DNA from 4 places in the Paenibacillus sp. TAB_01 genome. Region 1 is predicted to be linked to each of the others. Evidence: riboswitches for the same ligand, from Rfam matches in the RefSeq annotation. Region 1 holds a riboswitch; each other region holds the start of a gene.
The links. A riboswitch is a leader RNA that binds a small molecule or an ion and turns the genes downstream of it on or off. The one in region 1 is predicted to bind cyclic di-GMP.

Region 1 (5,165 bases):
GAGGCCGGGCGCAGGAGCGCCGAGATTATGCAGCCTGCACAAGGCGAGCAGCTTCTCCCGGGTGGAGCTCCCCTCCTCGCGCAAAATAAACGGCTCCCGGACTATCTCCTCGAGCGTCACCTGCGTATCTGCGAGCCGGTGTCCGGCCGGCACGACAAACCAGAGCTCGTCCTCCAGCAGCTCCTCGCGCACCACCCCTTCGGGCTCCTCTCTGCTGCCCCCGATAAACGCCAGGTCCGCTTCGTAATGGAGCAGCTGCCGGTAAGCGGCTTTGGAGTTTGCCGTGGTCAGGCTTATGCGGATTCCCTGGTTCGCCTGCCGGTAGGCGGTCATCCATGCCGGAAGCATGTAATTGGCCGGCAGGTACGTTGCGCATAGATGGAGCGTTCCCTGCAGACCGTCCCTGTATTCCGCCATTTCCCTCAGCATGCTCCGTTCCAGCGAAAATAACCGCGAGGCATGCTTGTACAGCAGCTCCCCTGCGGAGGTCATCTGAACGCCTCTGCCTTTCGGAGCCAGCAGAGGCAGCCCGAGCTCCTGCTCCAGATTGCGGATTTGGGCGGTGACCGCGGGCTGGCTCAAGTGAAGCTTGTCGGCGGCTTTGGTCACGCCGCCGCAGGCAATCGTCTCGTAAAACAGCTTTAACGCGTGTAAATTCATCGGAGAAATCGGCTCCTTGTTCGCTTGTTTAAATCATCAGTTTTATTGATGATTTGCCAAAAAACATATATTAGATTTATATAATGTTTTCTCTTATTGTAAGAGGCAGGAACGCGGCGCGCAAGGCGCGGACGAAGCGATAACCCGATTATAACCTTAGGAGTGAAGAGGATGAGTTTTCATTATCAATGTACGGAATGCCCGGCGCAATGGCCGGCGGAGCGGTCCGCAGCCCCTTTTTATGCGAATGCGGCGGATTGCTGGATGTGGTCAGGGAGTGGAGCGGCATCGACAGCGAACAGCTCAAGAGAGTCTGGGACGAGCGCTTGTCGGAGCGGATGACGCCTTATGCCGGAGGCGTATGGCGTTACAAGGAGCTGATTTTCCCCGACCTGGAAGCGCGCTGGATTACGACAAAATATGAAGGCAACACGGGGCTGTACCCTTCCGAATCGCTTGCCCGTCTGGCAGGCGTACGGAAGCTGCTGCTGAAGGCACAGAGCGAGAACCCGAGCGGTTCCTTCAAAGACAACGGGATGACAGTGGCGGTATCCCACGGGCGCTCGCTCGGCTATAAGCGGTTTACCTGCACCTCCACGGGCAATACCTCCGCCTCGCTTGCCATGTATGCGGCCATTGGTGGCTGCTCTTCGCACGTTTTCCTGCCCGGCCGTCATATTTCGCCGAACAAGGTTCGCCAGACGGCGGCATACGGCGCCGAGCTGATCCGGTTCGACGGCACCTATGACGACGGCATCCGCTTTAGCGAGCGGTACAGCGAGCGGCTGGGGCTCTACGTCTGCAATTCCATCAATCCATTCCGGATCGAAGGGCAAAAAAGCATCGTTTACGAAATCGCCCACCAGCTCGGCTGGCAGCTGCCGGATTGGATCGTCCTGCCGGGCGGTGCTTTAAGCAACGCTGCGGCCTTAGGCAAAGGGCTGCTTGAGTTGAAGCAGCTCGGCTTCATCGACAAGCTGCCGCGGGTTGCAATTGTCCAGGCCGAAGGCGCGAGCCCGTTTCACCGGATGGTGGCGGGAGGCCGAAGCGTCCTGACGCCCGAAGCGAATCCGCACACTGTGGCTTTCGCTTTGAATATCGGCAATCCGCCCAGCTGGAAAAAAGCGCTGCGCTCCGTCATCGGCGGGCTGAATGGCGTCACCGCCGCGGTTTCCGATGCGGAGATCATGGAAGCGAAGGCGCTTATCGACCGGAGCGGCATCGGCTGCGAGCCGGCTTCGGCGGCTTCCTTAGCAGGGCTGAAACAGCTGGCAGACAGAGGAATTGTCGATGCGGAGGAAACGGCGGTGTGCATTCTGACGGGACATTTGCTGAAAGATACGGAGGCGGTCTCTTATCAGGAGAATTTGGCCGCAGCCGATTTGACATGGGAGTCCGTCAACGGGTTGCTTTCCCGCGGTTGATTCTTTACAATAAGGAGAAAACCACAAGTGGGAGATGTTATACTGATGAATTGCAAAATTTCTCGCAACGCGGCAAAAATGCTGCTTGCTGAACTAGAAAAAGAAGAGAATAAAGAATTAAAGCTTCGCGTATACGTTACGCACAGCCATGGCGATCACGCCCATTACGGTATGAGCCTTGATACTCCTACCGACAAGGACGAAGTTGTTTCGACGGACAAGAACATCGACGTTATTTTGCAAAAGGACGAGCCTCTGCTGGACGGCGTGCGGATCGACTACTTCTTCACTCCTGAAGAAGGCTTTGCAGTGACGAATCCAAGCAAAGGGAACCACGGCGACCACTAGGCCGTATGCTTCGATGGACGGAAGGCGGGACTGGCCTGCGCTCTATGCGGGCGGCCGTCCTCCATGCCGTACCGCCCGTAGGTAAGTAAGGCAGCTTCCGTTTCAATGGAGAGCTGATGTGGCAGGAAAGGAATTGTAAGTCATGGCGAACGATATTCGCGTCTGCGATAAATGCAAGCATATGAAGATGAAAACTGCGCTGCCGAAGCTTCAGAAGCTGGCGCCCGAGGCCGAGATTAAGGTAGGCTGCAAGTCATATTGCGGACCTTGCTCGCGGTTTGCATTCATTTATATTAATGGACGGTATGTTACAGGAGCGACAGAAGACGAAGCGATTGAGAAAGCGCGGAAATATGTAAAGAAATAAGACGTTCGGCTGAAAAGCCGGACGTTCTTTTTTGGAGCACATAAGTGAGGTCCCGGTCAAACGGAGCTAAGAGGCGCTGACGCGCGCGAGCCCGGATGCTCGTGCCGGTCACTGCATAGCGGGAGGGCGGGGCCGGCTCGCCGCAGCCATCTTTGTAGGCCTTTGGCCGGGGCTGATGCTGAGCCGTTGGAAAGGGGCGCCGAGGTTTGTTCCTGGACCGGACTTCTGCTGCCGGGAGCCTGAATTAATTGGAGAAATTAGCAGCTTTATCTTAAAATAGGGCTTTGGGGCGTGGAAAACGAATAAAAATAGGTACAAAGATATATGTATTCGCCAGGGACTATCTTATATGCTAAAGTTGTCGTAATTTGTAGTACAAATTTACTTCAACTGCCCGATAAATGGCAAAGCAAGCGAAAGCTTGTGACGCAAAGCTACAGGGGCGAAGGATGCTTGAAGCGTCCCGCCAGCCAGCTGCCGAAGGAATTGGTGATGCGTTATAGATGCTTGCGGACTCCTGCCTGGGCAAAGGGAGTCCTATTCTTTTTTTACGGGAGAGGAGGAACGGTGATTTGGGGAATGAGGAGAAGAGCGTGATGACAAGGGAAGGGTTTTATGCGGTGATCGGCAAAGATATGCTGGGCGTTTATTTGTCCAGCGACGGACCTAAAATGTTCGTAAACAAGGAAGTGTTCGATTTAAAGGGCACCTTGCTGGGATGTGGAAATGGTGATGGGAAAGCGAAGCCATTTGATCACCTTTTATTGGCGCGGGGAAGTGAAGTTTTCGCTGCGCAGCGAGATGGAGAACGATCTGTTTCTAAGCTTGTACGATTATTTAAGCTGCCGCTCTGAGGTTAAGCGCTTGGCCTAGTTCCTCGGGCGGATCGGGTAGGAAGCAAGGCCATTCATTGAAAAAGCATGCGGCTGCAGTTCCCGCGTAGGGGCTGCGGCAGCATGTTTTTTTCTTGCTGCCGTCTTTACTGCCTTTTTTGTGAAAATTTTACACAAATGAAGGAATTTTGTGGAATCCATAGAATTACCAGAGGTTATGCCTACGTACATAGAACAGGAGACCTATATGGACAAACGACAACGACCTTCCCTCGCTTTACAAGCAATTATTCTTTCCGCGCTGCTTGCCGCTCCGATAAGCGCCGTGATCCCTGCTTCCGTGCAGGCGGAGAGCTTGCAGTTAGTGCCCGATACCCAGCTGGAGACAGCGATTCGAAAGCAATTGAAGAAGCCGGCGGGCGAGCTGACTCCCGAGGATCTGGAGCGGATGAGCACCCTGGTTTGGATCGGAACCAAGGGCAAGAACGGCATCGGCGAATTGACCGGTTTGCAGTATGCCTCGGCATTGAGCAAGCTGATCCTGCGAAACAATCAAATCACGGATGTATATCCTCTCAGCGGGCTGAAGAAGCTTACAGCGCTCGACCTGACCGGCAACCGGATCGAAGATATCCGGACGCTGAGCGAACTGCCGAGGCTGCATATGTTATTTCTCGACGGAAATCCGGTTCATGACCCGAAGGGCTTATGGCAGCTGACCGGGCTGGAGCAGCTGTTTATTTCGCAGGCAGGCATCACGGATTTGTCCGGGATAGAAGGAATGGAGAAGCTGAAAGTGCTCGACTTGTCCTCCAATCCGCTTCAGGAGCTGGGAGGCTTATCCAAGCTGACCGGGCTGGAGCATTTGTTTCTCAACCAGACAGGGTTGACGGAGATCGGGGCGCTTCGTTCCATGACAGGCTTGAAGACGCTCTATTTAAAAAATAATCAAATCTCCGATTTAACGGCTTTAACCGCTCTTCCCCGGCTTCGCGAGGTTTATTTGGAAGGCAACCCGCTGACACCGGCTGCGGCCGATGTCCTTAGAGAGCTGCAGGGAAGGGGAGTCGAGATCAGCTATGATACCGACAAGCTGCCGGGCTTTGAGCTGCCGATTACGGTCTCTGTCGACGATGAGAGAATCCGCTTCGAGCAGCCTCCGCTGAATGAGGAGGGAACGGTGCTCGTGCCTTTCCGGCCTGTTTTTGAGAAGCTTGGGCTTCAGATTGCCTGGGATGAACAGAAGCAGCAGGTGACAGGGAAGAAGGAAGGCTTGGAAATCGTTCTTTCGATTGGAGCAAACGAGGCTCTGGTCAACGGAACCCCAGTACAGCTGAGCGCAGCTCCGAGCTTAAGGGAAGGGACAACCTTCGTGCCGCTTCGTTTTGTAGGCGAGGCTTCACAGAAGCAGGTGTACTGGAACAAGGAGAAGCTCGCCGTTTACCTGGTGACGCCTGTGACGGACGGGATCGGGAAAGCTTACGATGCGTCGGGAAGCTTGCTTTACGCGGGGAGCTTCCGCAACGGCAAATA
Region 2 (5,165 bases), 4.7 Mb from region 1:
CCGCACCGGAACCGGCACGATATCGGTTTTCGGCCGCCAGCTTCGGGTCGACTTAGCGGAAGGCTTTCCTCTGCTGACGACGAAGAAGCTGCATGTGCGGTCGATCTTTCATGAGCTGCTCTGGTTTTTGAGCGGGGATACGAACATCGGCTATTTGCAGGACAATGGGGTCACCATCTGGGACGAGTGGGCGGATGAGAACGGCGATCTGGGACCGGTCTACGGCTCGCAGTGGCGCTCTTGGCCCGCGCCGGACGGCCGGCATATCGACCAGATCAGCCAGGTTGTCGAGCAGATAAAGCATAATCCCGATTCCCGCAGACATTTGGTCGTAGCCTGGAATCCGGCGGAGGTGGACCGGATGGCGCTGCCGCCTTGCCACTATGCATTTCAATTTTATGTAGCGGAGGGCAAGCTGTCCTGCATGTTCCAGATGCGGTCGGTCGATACGTTCCTTTTTCGGTAGGAAAAAATATTGATTAAGACAGGAGGGAATTGATATAAAAGTTGTGGGCGTAGCCCAAGCGGGAGCGTCCAGAAGTAGGAAAAGGCAAATTGTTTATCTTTGCGATAAATCAATGATCTATCTGAATTGATTTATTTTAATGGTCACTATTCCGAGAGCGTCTCTTAGTATGCTCTTCAGATTACATTCCCAAACTATGCGACACTAAAAGTAATAGATTATACGAAATCTAGTGAGTGCTAACAAGCTAACAGGAGGTAATTTAGTGAAATTAAACGACCATTTTAAGGCATTTATCGGGGAAATATCATTGAATCCAACGAGAGAAGATAGAATAGACAGCGCGTTTGAGACTTGGGCGGACATTCTAAAGAACGATGAAGAAATAAAAGATAAAATTATTGTTCCGTTCACTCCGTATGGATATCCGCTGCCATCCTCACGTTCATGATGCTGTAGAGCGACAAGTGCTTGTCTGCATGTGATCCCGGCAGTACGTCTCATTATTTCAAAACCATAAACTGTATGTTGGTTTATTTGATGAAACTCATCAGGGGTTAGTTTTTCCGGTTTATTAATGATCTCATCAGGGATCTTTACCTTTCCAATATCATGTAAAAATCCTGCAATGGTTAACTCTAATAGTTCTTGCGCTCGTATGCCTCTCGCTCTACCAATAAGTTGGGATATAATTGCAACCCCGATACTATGCCTGTAAGTATATTCATCGTGTTGCTTTAGGTGGGTAAAAATATGATGCAGATCCGGATGTTCACTCATTACTGTAACAACGGGAATAATTTTTTCGTGAACATAATTTAATGGTATATGTTTTAAATAACGTACCTTATCAAACGCGACTTTAATTTCATTAATTGCAGAATTGACGAGATGAAGAATAGATGCTTGCTCTACGTCATCTTCTTTTATCGCTATACCTTGGTGCAATAAATATTGAATGTCTCTACGTGTAAGTACAGATAACTTGGGTACAACCAAAACGCCGTTCCTATTGTAAAAATTTTTGTTAATTCGGAAGCCAACGTACTGGTATTGACTGGAGTGACTTTCTTTCATTCAACCACCGCTTTCTCCAGCTTACTTTTTGATATTCCCGGTTCGGTTCCCATGCTTGATCGCGAGCTTCACCAGGCTTTTGACTACTCGTTCTTTTGCATCTAAAAATGTAAGATCTTGGACTTCTTGGTTGGTTTCACGAAGTCTACCGCATAATTCTTTGATATGCTTAGGCTAATATCAAAGTTATCTTTTAATAAATTGGTAAAGTCATGAGCCGATAATGAAAGGATCTGTGTATCTTCAATAGCTTGAGCAGTGGCGCGAACGCGGTTTACCTTCCAGCAATGATAGCTCTCCGAACGCTTCACCCGCAGCAAATACCGTCAAGATTTCTTCCTCGCCGCTGTTACGATTGGATGTGTAGATTTTCACGCTGCCCGAGATCACGATATAAAAAATCAATCCCATTTCGTGCTCACGAAAGAGGATCGTCCCTGCTTTATATGTTTTCACCTTGCTGACTCTTGAAATACTTTGCAATTGCTGATCGCTGAGGTTATTGAATAATGGTGCTTTTCCTAGTATTTCAATCTTATAACCTCCAAGAATTATGCTAGCTTCTTAATATTATTTGCATCGAAGGTCGTGTTTTCGATTAATTCATATATTTCCGTACAATATCTTCCAACACAAACCCGACCTGCAAACATTTTTGTTACTCTTACCAGTTTATTTGCCTTAAGTATTGTGTTTGCTCCTGTCTGACCTCCGATAATCTTTGCAGAAATACTGCCCCCGGCTTCTCGTGACCTGAGGCAGTTAAGAGTGCTGGGTAAAGCATTCTAATACTGACTTGATCGTCAACTATCATTATCTTTGCTGCTGGATTCTCCTCCTTTATCAATAAAAAAATAACCCAGAAATGGATGATGGCAAATACTCACCCAAATCGGCAACTTGGCGATCATAAAGGGATGCTCCTTCGATCCATAGCTTTGCATCCCTTTCTTTCGAAAGGTTTGTCATTATCGATTGGCTATAATCGTTACCCTTACATAGTCCATTTGAACTATATAAAGTATACGATGCCAACAATATTCTGTCGAAACCACCTTAATGATTCTGGTCTTATTTTTCGACATTTCATGACTGAAAATGAATCATTTCATCATGAATTATAAACCGTTGAGGTGCATTTTTGGAGAAATAAGCATATGGGAAAAATCGAGTTGCGAAGAAGGAAAGTATTTATTCACATCAAATTCACCAAAGAATACCGGAATAACCGTTTGTCTTTAAGAACATCGTAAGTAAGAAGTTTAATAGTAAAATCACACCGCCAATTGTAATCGCTCCGGTCTATGGAACAAGAAGGATTCGTACTACAATCCATGATCGCGTCCATCTTTCGGGTATCCACCAGCCGTATAAGACGGTATAAATTAATGTGCTTAAAATGTAAAAGAAAACTGAAATGGCAACGATTGAAACAGCGGATTCCGAAAAAACCAAACACATTAAGCCTAAAATATAAATAATGATTACCGCGAACGCTGCAAAGGCGAGTACCTTTGAAAGAGGTGCCGCCTCTGCTTATCTTCTGCTGCTATTTCATCCCGAACTTCACTTTCGACTTCGTATCGAACTTCGTCTTTAATTCTTGATCTTTCGTACGAATCCATTTTGTACCGTCTCCATTCGACCTATAGAAAGGGATTTGGCATACATAGATTTAATAACGCAAAAAGACTGTAATCCTCTAAACTAAAGGATTACGTTAATATGGAGCTGTGGCGAGATCAGTTCCTCTTTGATGTTATTAAAGGGCGGTTTTGTTCAATTAAACTGATGCAAAGAACTATTGTCATGCATTTCATACTTCGATGCACATGGTAGTGATCCGCTTGTACAATCAAAAGGGTACAACAACAACTACTATAGAGAGTCGGTGTAGAATATGACCAAATCGTTCTGGTTAGTGTTTTATTCAATGTTGATTTTAATGATGAGTACTAATATTCCTTCGCCCCTTTACCAATTATATCAGATGAGATACGGCTTCTCGCCGCTCGTCCTTACGCTGATATTTGCTACCTATGCCGTGGTGCTGATTCCTTCGTTAGCGTTGTTTGGCAAGGCGTCGGATCGCTATGGGAGAAAGAAACTGATTGCGGCTGGATCCGTGACTTCGATAATGGCCTCCGTATTGTTTGCATGCTCCTCTGGGATATGGATGCTGTTCGTAGCGAGAGCTTTGCAAGGGATTGCTGTAGGTATGCTCAGTGGGGCAGGGTCTGCTGCGTTAATGGAGTTGAACCCCTATCCGAACAAGCAGTCGGCGGCGCTTGCGGCGTCAATCGCGACAGCGGGCGGAACAGCCATAGGCCCCCTTATCGGCGGTGCAGCCGCCCAATACGCCTCCTATGCGGATGTGTCTCCGTACGTGGTACATTGGCTACTCGTCTTGCCCTGTTTACTAGGGATCATCGGACTTAGGGAAACGGTTCAAGTACAAACGCAGAATCATTCCCAACAATCCCAAGTCTCCCGAGAGTCGCAGCGGCTTACCGGCGAAGTCAGGCGGTCATTCACATCTGCCGCATTAACTGCGATGACCGCATGGGCTGTCACCGCATTGTTTATGTCCGTCATTCCGTCATATATCGCATCGCTGCTAGGTATTCGCAATCTGGCATTTGCAGGTGGTGTCGTCTTCCTAATGCTCGGCGCCTCTGTCCTCACACAGCTACTAAGTCGAAACGTAGGCACATCCACTTCAATGTTGGCAGGCCTGTTGACGCTTTGCCTAGGTTTGACGCTTATCGTAGTGGCGGTTCCTCTTAGCTCCGCAATGTCGTTGCTCATCGGCACTGCGACTGCCGGAATCGGACAAGGACTATCTTTCAAAGGCAGCATGCAGTTGGTCAACGCCATCGCGCCGCCTGAGCACAAAGCAAAGATCATCTCTAGCCTCTACATCTGCGTATATATCGGTGTTGGCATTCCTATTATCGGTGTTGGTTTACTATCGGCACATTATGGCCTTTTTCGTGCTATAGTAGGATTTACGCTTGCTGTTGGGATGATTTCCTTAATCTTAGCTGGGCGTTTAGCTATGAATAGGAGGGAGGAAAACGCTTATGGAGTCCAATGTAAATGTGGCAGAGATCGCCGCCATTCTCGCAGAGCCTAGTCGGGCGGCGATGTTGGTGGCCTTGCTGGACGGTCGGATGCACCCGGCATCAGAGCTGGCCTTTATGGCGCGAATCAAACCGCAAACGGCTAGCTTCCACCTCGGAAAAATGTTGACGTCTTCCGTCGTCACACTACAACGACAAGGCCGCCATCATTATTATCAAATGAATCCAGATGTTGCCGGTACATTGGAAACATTGTTATCTATATCGCCGATGATTCCGGTTCAGTCTTTGCGGGAATCGACGCAGGCCAGAGCGGTGAAAAAAGCACGGACTTGTTATGACCATTTTGCCGGTGAGTTCGGGGTAGCACTGACCGAGAGCTTATTGCAGAAGGGCATTATTTCGGAGGAGATAACGGACTTCCAGTTGACGGAGCAAGGGAGCGCATTCTTCACAGACTTCGGCGTTGACTTAGTGGCACTTCGGAGGAAGCGTAGAGCTTTCACGAAAAAATGCCTCGATTGGAGCGAACGCAAGCA
Region 3 (5,165 bases), 1.6 Mb from region 1:
GGATAGATTTCATTAACTTTCCAGCGGTTGTCCTACTTTACCTCACTCATTTTCCGGCAAAAGGGCTGCATAAGCAGATTCTTTATATTCTTGTATGGGCGATGATGAATTCGCTGATTGAGCTGATTGCTCACTTCTTTTCCGGCATTTCTTATGAACATGGCTGGAATTACGGCTGGTTCGCCGTGTTCAACGTGATCATGTATATCCTGCTCCGCACCCATTATAAACAGCCTTTGCTTGCACTCGGCCTATCCGCAATTTTAATTGTTTCTTATTGTTTCTATTTCAAGCTTCCTTTGAACACGATGAAATGATGGCGGATACCTTGTGCTGCGGCACACACCTTGTATGGAGCTGCTGCTCTCACGGTTCCGCACAGATGGGACTCAGCTTGTACCCGTCAACAATACGCCTGCCTGATCAATGCAGCCTTTGCCCGGGGAGCTCCTCGGGACGGAAAGGCGTACACAGCACGGCGGGCTAGGAGGTCAAGATATTTTCCCCGGATGGATTTGCTCGAGCAGGGCGTGTTTCATGGATACAAGCTCTTTCTCAATCAGGTGAGCGCATGCCCGATAACGTGTAACCTCTTGTTCAGAGAAAACCCGCTTGTCTCTGGCGTACATCACTTTATGTCCGAATGAATGGCCGTTATGCATCAGCGGAATACTGCAGAAGGCCTGAATCCCCGCTTTCAGCAGCTGGGCCCGGTGGTTGTCGCATATATAATGCTCGGACCGTTCCACATGATCAACTACAAGAACATCGCCTACATAGAGCGGAACACGGGAACCGTTTAATACATCATTTTTGACGCAGAGTCCGTTGGTATATTCATTGTAGACCATCGGCACATCCGCAACACTGCTGTTCCAAAGCCGCTGCCGCTCATGTTCATATAAATAAATGGAGTGCATAAAGGCAGGGAATTCTTGCCTCACGAGTGCCATATACCGGTTCATCATCATGGTGGAGCGGATAGCGATGAGCTCGGAGCTTCCGATAAGATCTTCCTGCAGCAGTTCAAGAAAGACTTGAGACAAATTCATTTCTTTGCTGTAGCTTGATGAAATATGATTAAGCAGCTGCCGAATCTCTTTGGTCATTTTAAATTTGATGAAGGACTCGACGATTTCTTCCACCTGGCACGACACTCCTTTCCATTATCGTTCTTTAGCTTTGTGAGGCTGCTGCAACCGCTCCTTAACGATCTTCTCCAGAAGCTCATGGATGGGCAGCAAATCCTCCTCCGTTAAAATATGGCCATCCCAATGCAAGTTTCGGGCGGAAGCTGATAACTCCTTGTTCTCGAGCAGCGGATGAGGCTCTGCCAGTGCGCTGAGACCCAGCAAATAATCCGCTGTCGTATTCAGAGTGGTTGCCAGCTTATAAATGATCTTGAGCTGCGGTTCCCGGTTCCCATGCTCATATCCGGAAATCGTCGTCTTAGCTACTCCTATTTCTTTTCCAAGCTCCTCCATCGTAAAGCCGCGCAGGATACGGAGCTGTTTTAAGCGAATCCCAAAGCCATCAGGCATGATGCCAACTCCTAACAATAGACAATTGAAGAAATTTTTAAAATCGTTTACAATGAAAAAGTACTCGAAACGCATACTTTTTTGAGGTTTCGCATGCTTTCTCTCATTCTACAGTATGAAGGCAAGCCTGTATAGGATAAGAATGGACTCCTTTCGATTCTTAACCGCAATGGAAAAAGGCAAATCCAGCGAAAGCTGGAGACGCAAAGCCGAGGGTCTAAGGCATGAAAAGCTATGACGGCCAGGTTGCCGAAGGAAAGAGAAACAGCCTGTTCTTTTCAGAGGGCCGCTGAAAAACGAGCGGAGAGTGCGGAATCGTTCTGTAGAAGCGCAAGCGTTCGCCTTTGTCCCTGGGTTTCAACCGCTAAAAGCGGGGAAATTAAAGAAATTCGAGGACAACAGCGATCGTAAGAACGGTTCGCACTTGCAGCGAGACTTTTTCAGCGGTCTCCTTTTCAGAGGGCTGTTTTCTTTTAGGATTGGGGAGTGAGTATAGTTGATGAACGAGGGCAAAGTGAACATCTTGCTGGTCGATGATCAGGCTGAAAATTTGTTGGCGCTCGAAGCGGTCATTGAGCGTGACGATTACAACCTGGTCAAAGCCCATTCCGGAGAAGAAGCTTTAAAATATTTGCTGAAATACGATTTCGCAACGATTTTATTAGATGTTCAAATGCCCGGGCTGGATGGCTTTGAAACGGCCAGAATCATTAAGTCGCGGGAAAAATCCAAAAATATACCGATTATTTTCGTTACGGCGAACTACATGGATGAACATCATGTGTATACCGGTTATTTTATTGGGGCCATCGAATATATTCTCAAACCGTTCGACCCGAATACGTTGAAGGCTAAGGTTCAAGGGTTTGTCAATATTTACAAGACGAACCGTAAGCTTCTCCAACAAACGGAAATGCTTATGCAAAAGACCAAGGAACTGGAGGCTGCGAATAAGGAACTGTCCGAGATCACATCCGAGCTGCGCAAATCGCAGGCTTTGACGAACGTTATCAGCGAAACCTCGATTGATTCAATGCTCATTCTTAACCAGGATGGGTTTATATTGAAGGTCAACCCGGCTGTACATAAAATGTTCGGATACGAGAACAGCGAAATTGTGGGCAGAAATATGGACATCCTGTTTCCTTTTCCGCAAGCTCAACGGTTCCTTCCAGGCAAATGGGATGATGCATTGTATGGTGCGGAAGAAGGGATTCATGAGGTGAATGCTGTCCGCAAAGACGGGAGTACGTTTCCCGTAGAGTTCCAGATCGGCAGCACGTTCGTGGAGAATAAGAATATTATCGCATGTACGATCAGGGATGTGACGAAGAAAAGACAGTCCCAGCAATTGATCACGCACATGGCGTACCACGACGGCTTGACCAACCTGCCGAACCGAAGAATGTTCAACGACCGCTTAAACTTGATGTTAAACCAGGCCAAGCAGGAGAATCAGCTGTTGGTCATGATGTATCTGGATTTGGACAGGTTTAAATATATCAATGATTCGCTGGGTCACTTGATAGGTGACAAGCTGCTTCAGGAAGTGGCGCGAAGGCTGGTTTCCTGCACGGATAACGTCCATTTCGTTGCAAGAATCGGCGGGGATGAATTCAATATGGTGCTCCAGGATACGAATCGGGAGGATGCGCTCGATATTGCGGAAGACGTGCTGGAGCAGCTGAAAAAACCGTTTTATATTGAAGATTTCGAATTATACGTGACAGCCAGTATTGGCATCAGTGTCTATCCTTACGATGGAAAGGATGCGCCCGCCCTGTTGAAAAACGCGGATGCGGCGCTCTACCGGGCTAAAGAGCAGGGGAAGAACAAATTTCAGATTTATCACTCGGGGATGAATATCCGTTCCTACCGGACCTTTATGCTGCAAAATGATTTGAGGAAAGCGATGGAACACGGTGAGTTTACGCTTCTGTACCAGCCTCGAATCGATGTGAATTCGGGAGAAATTACGTGTACGGAAGCTGTGATTCGTTGGAATCATCCTAACTGGGGAACGCTGCAGCCCTCCGAGTTCCTCCCGCTGGCCGAAGAGACGGGGCAGATTGCGGCTATCGGCGAATGGGTTCTGCGGACCGCCTGCAAGCAAATTCAATTGTGGCGGATGTCAGGGCTGCCTTTACCGCGAATGGCTGTACGATTCTCGTCGCTGCAATTTTTGCAAAAGCAATTTGTCCGTAACATCGAACAAATTCTGAAGGAAGCGGGGCTTGAGCCTGCGATGCTGGAAGTGGAAATTACGGAATCGGCCATCATGCGCAATGAAAGCGTCATAATAAGAGCGCTGCACGAGCTTAAGCAGCTCGGCGTTACGATCTGCATCGAAGAATTCGGCTCCGGCGGTTCATCCTTAAGCTCGCTTAAACATATTCCAGCCGATTTGATCAAGATCGATAAGCTGTTTATGGATGATTTAGCGGCAAATCCGGCTCAAAGCACGGCCTTTATCTCTTCTATCGTTTCTTTGGCCCGCAGCTTGAACATGCAGGCGGTGGCGGTTGGCATCGAATCGGAGGAGCAGCTGAATCTATTAAAGAATTTGAGCATTCAAGGCGTACAAGGCCGACTGTTCAGCCTCCCCGTTACGGCTGCAGAGCTAGAGCCGCTGCTCAGCCAAGGTCTGTCCGAGCAGTTTTCCTTTCACAACAGGGCTGAGAAGGAAGCGGAGGAGCATGATATTCTTGATTTTCAGCTTTACCGGATGAAAGAAGCTTTTTCCATTTCCTCCAGAGAGCTTGAAGTGTTTAAATTGATTATCGACGGTTTGAATAACAGGGAGATTTCCACGCAATTATTTATAAGCGAGCATACGGTTAAGAATCATATCACTCGTATTTTTCAAAAGCTGAATGTGAATGACCGCCTGCAGGCGATGGCGAAAGTGTACCAAAGCTGTATACAAACCAATAAGGCCCAATAAATAGGCAAGCGTGAGAGCCTGAATGTGCAAGGAGCAGCGGATGAGTACAGCGCTTGCAATCATCAAAACATCGGTTTGCAGACAGCTGCATTTTTAACCGGCCTGTGCAATAGGAAGAGATTCCTATTCTAGTCATATAAAAGCTTCATTACAAAAAAACGTATTTATTCCTAGCTGCAGGAATAGATACGTTTTTTGTATGTAGGAAGAGTCTCCTATTTTATGGAATCTATTAAAAATGAGAAGACCTGCTGATAGTTTCCAGCTGCCGTTTCGTCCATAATGAAACTAACAAATACGAGGGGGCTGCTGCTATGGGGTTAATCTACATGAAGAAGTCTTATCCGGGGGTTGAGAACTTGCTCGAATTAAAAAAGGAAGACATCTGCTCTTTCTTAATGAGGAAACTATGGTTTCACCATCAGGAGACTTACCTTCATTCCATTCGCGTGACCTCCTTATGTGCGGAGCTGTTTAACCTGTTCGGCATTCCGGGTGAGGAGCAGGAGACGCTGCTGTGCTCGGTTTTGCTTCATGACATTGGCAAAATTCAAATCGATAAAGCATTGCTGGATAAGCACAATCCTATAACTAACGAAGAATGGCGTCTGCTGAAAAATCATTGCAGGAACGGTGCGGGCATTCTGGATAAGGAAATGATGGGGACGGGCTTCGATTTG
Region 4 (5,165 bases), 780 kb from region 1:
GTCACCAACGCCAGCATCAGCACCAGAGCCAGTACCAACACAGGTGCCGGCAGCGGATGAGAAGACGACGGAGCAGGATATTCCGATTGACGGCAGCATAAATGTGCCTCTTGGAGGATTATCCGTCATTAACAAGCAGCCGGAGAACGGGACGGCTACGATCGATCCTGACGGGCATTGGACCTATACGCCTAATCCGGGCTTTGTCGGAACGGATCAAATTACCGTGGTGATCAAGGATGAGGATGGCAATGAGTCGGATCTATTGATTAACGTGGATGTTCGAAAGGTACCCCTTGGCAGCGGCAGCTCGCCAAATAAGGGGAATGCAGGAGAAATGCTTCCGAAGACAGGAGAAGCAAGCCATACTGTTGTAGAGCTGTCCGGTCTTTTCTTGATCCTTTTGGGATTGGCCTTACATCGGAAATTTACGAAGAAGGCATAGCTGTTTGATCTTATTTTCACAAGTCTGTCGGCCGGCGGCCGGCAGATTTTTTTTCCACAATAAGCAGCCGCTTGGTTTGCGGGAGGAGGGCCGGATGATAAAAAAAATTGTGCCGATGCTATGTATATTCCTCGGGATTCTCGTACTTCTTTATCCTACGCTTAACGACCGTTATGAGAGCTACCGGCAGCAGAAAATAATGAAGCAGTGGACGGAGAATCTGAAGCAGATCGATACGGCGCCTGAGATGGCTGCAGCCAATCTTTCGCCGGCTGCAGCCGTTCCCCTCTCGACAAACGCGGGAGCGGTTGAATTGGGCCCGCAGCTGTTGAGAGCCGAGACAGAGCCGCCGCAGGAGCCAACGCAGGGCCAGACGCAGGGCCAGACGCAGCAATCCGCGCTGCCGGGTCATGTCGAAGGTGTTTTAATCATCGATAAGATTCGGCTGAAGCTGCCTATCTTGACGGATGCTACTGTGGACAATCTGAAGCTGTCTGTTGCCAGCATCGCCAACACGGGCAAAGCAGGGGCCGTTGGAAATTATGCCATTGCCGGTCATCGAAATTTGACCTACGGAAAAAACTTCAATAGGCTGGATGAAGTCGAAATAGGAGATCGGATCGAGGTAGACACGGGGACGCAGCAGTATTGGTATCAGGTTCAGGAGAAGCTGTATGTGCTGCCGGAAGAAGTATGGGTTCTGAAGGGAAACGGCAGGGACAAGGAAATTACGCTGATCACATGCCATCCTATGCAAAATCCTACACACCGTCTCGTCATTAAGGGTAAACTAGTAGAAAAGTAATAAAATCTATTCAATTAAAAGGGCATATGCTATAATACGTCTATAAAAAAATATAATTTCGGTGCTTTCAACCGATAAAGGCAAATTCAGTGAAAGCTGAAGACGCAAAGCTATAGGGCCTTCCTTAGTCAGCAGTGACTAAGATGGCAGCCAGTTACCGAAAGGGGAGCTTTTTTATGTTTAAAAAAGTGCTCGCAATGTCCTTATTTGCGGTTCTTTTGTTTTTGTCGCCAATTCAAAATTTAGGAGCCTCTGCATCCGCAGCGTTTTCGCTGGATAAAAGTGTTCTGGATAAAGGAATCATTACGGTTAACGGTCCGCAAAGCGATGGAGTCCAAACTATAGTCCGCATCTCGAAAGACGATGCCCATTATGACTACCGTTTTATCAATGGGGCGCATTACCCGCTGCAATTAGGCAACGGCACCTATACGGTTATGGTCGCTGAGCTGATAGCGGATAACAAATATAAAGTGGTTACGAAAGAAAATGTAGAGCTGCGGCTAGCGGATGAAAATGCCGTGTATCTGCAATCCATCTCGCTCATCGACTGGAACGGCGGCACGAAAGCTGTTGGCGAGGCAGCGAAGCTGACGAATGAAAGCATGACGGACATGGAAAAAGTGACCGCAATTTACACTTACATTACTCAAACGATCAAGTATGATGATGGTAAAGCACAAAGCGTCAGCAATGACTATATTCCAAACCTGGATGCCGTTTACGATGCATCTGCCGGTATCTGCTACGATTACGCCGCCACCTTGGCAGCTATGGCCCGAAGCTTAAACATTCCGACGCGCTTGGTTATGGGCTATGAGGCCAGCGCCCCTGAAACCTATCACGCATGGAATCAGGTTTATTTAAAAGACAGCGGCACATGGGTGACGGTAGATCCGACATATGACGCAGCACGCGTGCAAAACGGCGAGCAGCCCCCGATCCTGAAGTGACCCGGCGAATTATACGATCACGCAAGTATATTAATTAATAGGATGCGCATCACATCCAAATTTTGAAGAAGGGGCTGTCCCAAAAGTAAATTTGGAGACACCCTCTGGAACAAAATAAGATGACATTCGAAAAAACCAAGGAGCTATGCGATCTGTTCTCGCTTAGCTCCTTGGTTTTTGGTATCTATTGCAGCTTTCTTAAGTAGATTGTGGGCAAGGGAAAGCCACCCGACCTCCAGACTTACTTTTGGTAAGCCACGAAGCAGAAATCTTCTAAATCCTCGGTTGTTTTTCATATCACCAAACACAGGCTCCGGCTCGATCATGCGCCTCACTGCCAGGGCATAACCCTCTTCACTGCGGAGCTTTTGCCTTGCTTGGCCCTTTAGCCGCAAATACTTCATGCTGACTTTGATCTCACGGTTACCTTGGGCCTTCGTACACTGTGGTTTCAGCGGGCATTCCTCACAGCTGGTGCTTCGGTAATGCCTGTGTTCGATTTCATACCCACTTTCTTTTTTTTCCTTACTTACCCTACGAAAATGGAGCGGTTGTCCGGCTGCGCATGTCCACGTGTCTTGCTCGCTGTTGTAGGTCCAGTTGTCGATCTTACTGATGTCCTTTTGCCATGCCTTGCTTTTTTCGCGATGGTACGTGCTGTACTTTACAATGGCTTCGACTTTGTTCTGCTCCAAATAGTCATAATTCTCCTCACCGCCATAGCCCGCATCAGCGATGACGGTGTGTGGCAGCTTGCCGAACTGTGATTTTATTTTCTCCAGATGAGGGATGAGGCAGCGCGTATCGGTCGGCCGCTGGTGAACGCTGTAGCCGAGAATGAATTGATTTTCAGTGCCAATCTGTACGTTGTAACCCGGCTTGAGCTGGCCATTTCGCATGTGGTCTTCTTTCATTCGCATAAATGTGGCGTCATGGTCCGTTTTGCTGTAGCTGTTTCGATTTCCTAAGATGATCTCATGTGTCTCATACTTTTGGAGCCGCGGAAGCAAGTCCTTGCGGAGCGCACGCACCGCCTTCTTTAGCGGTTTATCTTTAGGCTTCTCCTGCAGGCGCTCTTCCAACTGCTTGACGGCATGTGCCAGCTTTTCACTTGTGATGGCAGATGACTCTCCCAGCTCGTGAAGATCCCTGCCCTCATGTGCTCCTTCTTCTTGCCTCTCAGCTTCTTCAATGGCGGCGAACAAGGTCTGGACTTTCTCCTGGAGCTTGGCCTTGTGCTTCACGACAGCCTTTCCCCAAACAAACGTATAGCGGTTGGCATTGGCTTCGATCTTCGTGCCGTCCACAAAGTAATGCTCCAACTGCACATAGTTCTCCTCTGCGAGGAATTGAAGAACGGCCGTAAACACAGTCTCCAGTACAGTTTTCATTCGTTCCGAACGAAAGCGGTTGATGGTACGAAAGTCCGGGCGCTGCCTGCCTGCGATCCACATAAACATGATGTTTTCACGGACAGCCTTGGCAATCTGGCGAGAGGAGTAGATGCGTTGTGTGTAGGCATAAATGATGACTTTGGTTAACATCTTGGGGTGATAGCTATCTCGTCCGCCTCCGGGGTAAGCGGCGTCGAAGATAGCGGCGTCGAGACGATTGACGGCAGTGTTTACAACGCGAACGAGGTGGTTTGCTGGAATGTCCTCTTCTAAATCCATTGGCAGGCAAAGTTGATCCATGGTATATTGAATGTACAAAAGAAACCTCTCCTTTATGTGAATGGTGGGTGGTACTTCCATTTTACCAAAGGTAGGTTTCTTTTTGTTGTACAAAATGAGAGGGCGTCCCTCAGTCATTTAATGACTTATGGGACACCCTCTTTTTTCTTATGCCGGTTAATGATGGATAAGAGCTTAAATGAGTAATAAACGATTTTACCGATTTTTGCTCTACTGTTTAATAAGAGAAGAAGATAGGATAGAACTAACGATTTTGCGGAGGTGTCAGTTATGGGAAAAAGCATAAGTGCAGCGAAAGTCATCAGGTTTCAAAAAAGATCACATCACCGGTAGAGGATATGCGTGCTTGTGGAACGGAGGTAACCGGGAAGCATGCGACCTACTCCATCTGCCGTAATCGGAGAGGCGGGCCCGGATATGATGAAATTTCATGCATCGCAGGTTTATACCGTCATGGGCTTCTGGACATCGTTGGCCAATACAACGATGTTTACAACCTATGCTGTTTATCAGGTTATCGCGGTAGGACTGAACCCAGTTCAACTGATGCTAGTAGGAACGGTTCTGGAAGTAACCGTACTTTTATTTGAAGGCATCGCGGGAGTGATAGCCGACACGTACAGCCGCAGGCTGTCGGTTCTCATTGGCACATTCGTGTTGGGCTTCGGCTTTTTGCTGGAAGGCAGTGTGATCTGGCTGGCGCAGGCGGTTCCGATCCTATCGGCGTTTCTCTGGCTGTTACTGTCCCAGGTGATTTTCGGCGTTGGCCACACCTTTATAAGCGGTGCGGATGCGGCCTGGGTGGTTGATGAGGCCGGCGAGGAAAACACGGGCCGTATTTTTCTAAAAGCCAAGCGCGCGGGGCTGCTGGGCACTTTGATCGGCATAGCAGTAAGTGTGTGGCTGTCGTTTCTTGAACCGAACCTTCCTTATATAGGAGGAGGGATGCTCTACCTGCTGCTTGGCATCTTTCTGCTGATTTATATGAAGGAAACCCAATTTGTCAGTGTACAGCAACAAGATGAAGCGGTTTCGCACTGGGCGAATTTAAAAGCGACGTGGGTATCGGGCACCCGGGTTATCCGGCGGCAGCCGGTGCTTTTAATGGTCTTGCTCGTCACGCTGTTTAGCGGCGCAGCCTCGGAAGGATACGACCGCTTATGGCAGGCGCATCTCATTACAGATATCGGTTTTCCGCAAAGTCCGCCCTTTTGGATCGGTCTTATCGCCGTCGTCTCAACTTTGGCGAGTTTGCTGGTCATGCGGGC

Region 2: linked by a shared signal. The riboswitch ahead of ACHHV8_RS01495 (cyclic nucleotide-binding domain-containing protein) and the one ahead of ACHHV8_RS24325 (hypothetical protein) in region 1 are both predicted to bind cyclic di-GMP.
Region 3: linked by a shared signal. The riboswitch ahead of ACHHV8_RS16340 (EAL domain-containing protein) and the one ahead of ACHHV8_RS24325 (hypothetical protein) in region 1 are both predicted to bind cyclic di-GMP.
Region 4: linked by a shared signal. The riboswitch ahead of ACHHV8_RS28160 (transglutaminase-like domain-containing protein) and the one ahead of ACHHV8_RS24325 (hypothetical protein) in region 1 are both predicted to bind cyclic di-GMP.

What each region holds. Positions count from the first base shown of each region.
Region 1 covers NZ_JBIFNP010000001.1:5,004,016-5,009,180, reverse strand. Annotated here, with positions in the region: gene ACHHV8_RS24345 (LysR substrate-binding domain-containing protein) at 1-660, opposite strand, end outside; gene thrC (threonine synthase) at 849-2,084, shown strand; gene ACHHV8_RS24335 (iron-sulfur cluster assembly accessory protein) at 2,130-2,432, shown strand; gene ACHHV8_RS24330 (YuzB family protein) at 2,575-2,799, shown strand; cyclic di-GMP riboswitch class I at 3,193-3,281, shown strand; gene ACHHV8_RS24325 (hypothetical protein) at 3,372-3,653, shown strand; gene ACHHV8_RS24320 (leucine-rich repeat domain-containing protein) at 3,880-5,165, shown strand, end outside.
Region 2 covers NZ_JBIFNP010000001.1:309,102-314,266, forward strand. Annotated here, with positions in the region: partial or broken gene thyA (thymidylate synthase) at 1-457, shown strand, start outside; gene ACHHV8_RS01490 (HD domain-containing phosphohydrolase) at 671-1,543, opposite strand; gene ACHHV8_RS01495 (cyclic nucleotide-binding domain-containing protein) at 1,787-1,999, opposite strand; cyclic di-GMP riboswitch class I at 2,435-2,520, opposite strand; gene ACHHV8_RS01500 (MFS transporter) at 3,444-4,679, shown strand; gene ACHHV8_RS01505 (ArsR/SmtB family transcription factor) at 4,627-5,165, shown strand, end outside.
Region 3 covers NZ_JBIFNP010000001.1:3,395,444-3,400,608, reverse strand. Annotated here, with positions in the region: gene ACHHV8_RS16355 (CBO0543 family protein) at 1-317, shown strand, start outside; gene ACHHV8_RS16350 (GAF domain-containing protein) at 492-1,145, opposite strand; gene ACHHV8_RS16345 (helix-turn-helix domain-containing protein) at 1,167-1,541, opposite strand; cyclic di-GMP riboswitch class I at 1,710-1,795, shown strand; gene ACHHV8_RS16340 (EAL domain-containing protein) at 2,041-4,485, shown strand; gene ACHHV8_RS16335 (HD domain-containing phosphohydrolase) at 4,800-5,165, shown strand, end outside.
Region 4 covers NZ_JBIFNP010000001.1:5,783,729-5,788,893, reverse strand. Annotated here, with positions in the region: gene ACHHV8_RS28170 (SpaA isopeptide-forming pilin-related protein) at 1-445, shown strand, start outside; gene ACHHV8_RS28165 (class D sortase) at 540-1,250, shown strand; cyclic di-GMP riboswitch class I at 1,320-1,412, shown strand; gene ACHHV8_RS28160 (transglutaminase-like domain-containing protein) at 1,427-2,203, shown strand; gene ACHHV8_RS28155 (IS1182 family transposase) at 2,347-3,915, opposite strand; gene ACHHV8_RS28150 (MFS transporter) at 4,315-5,165, shown strand, end outside.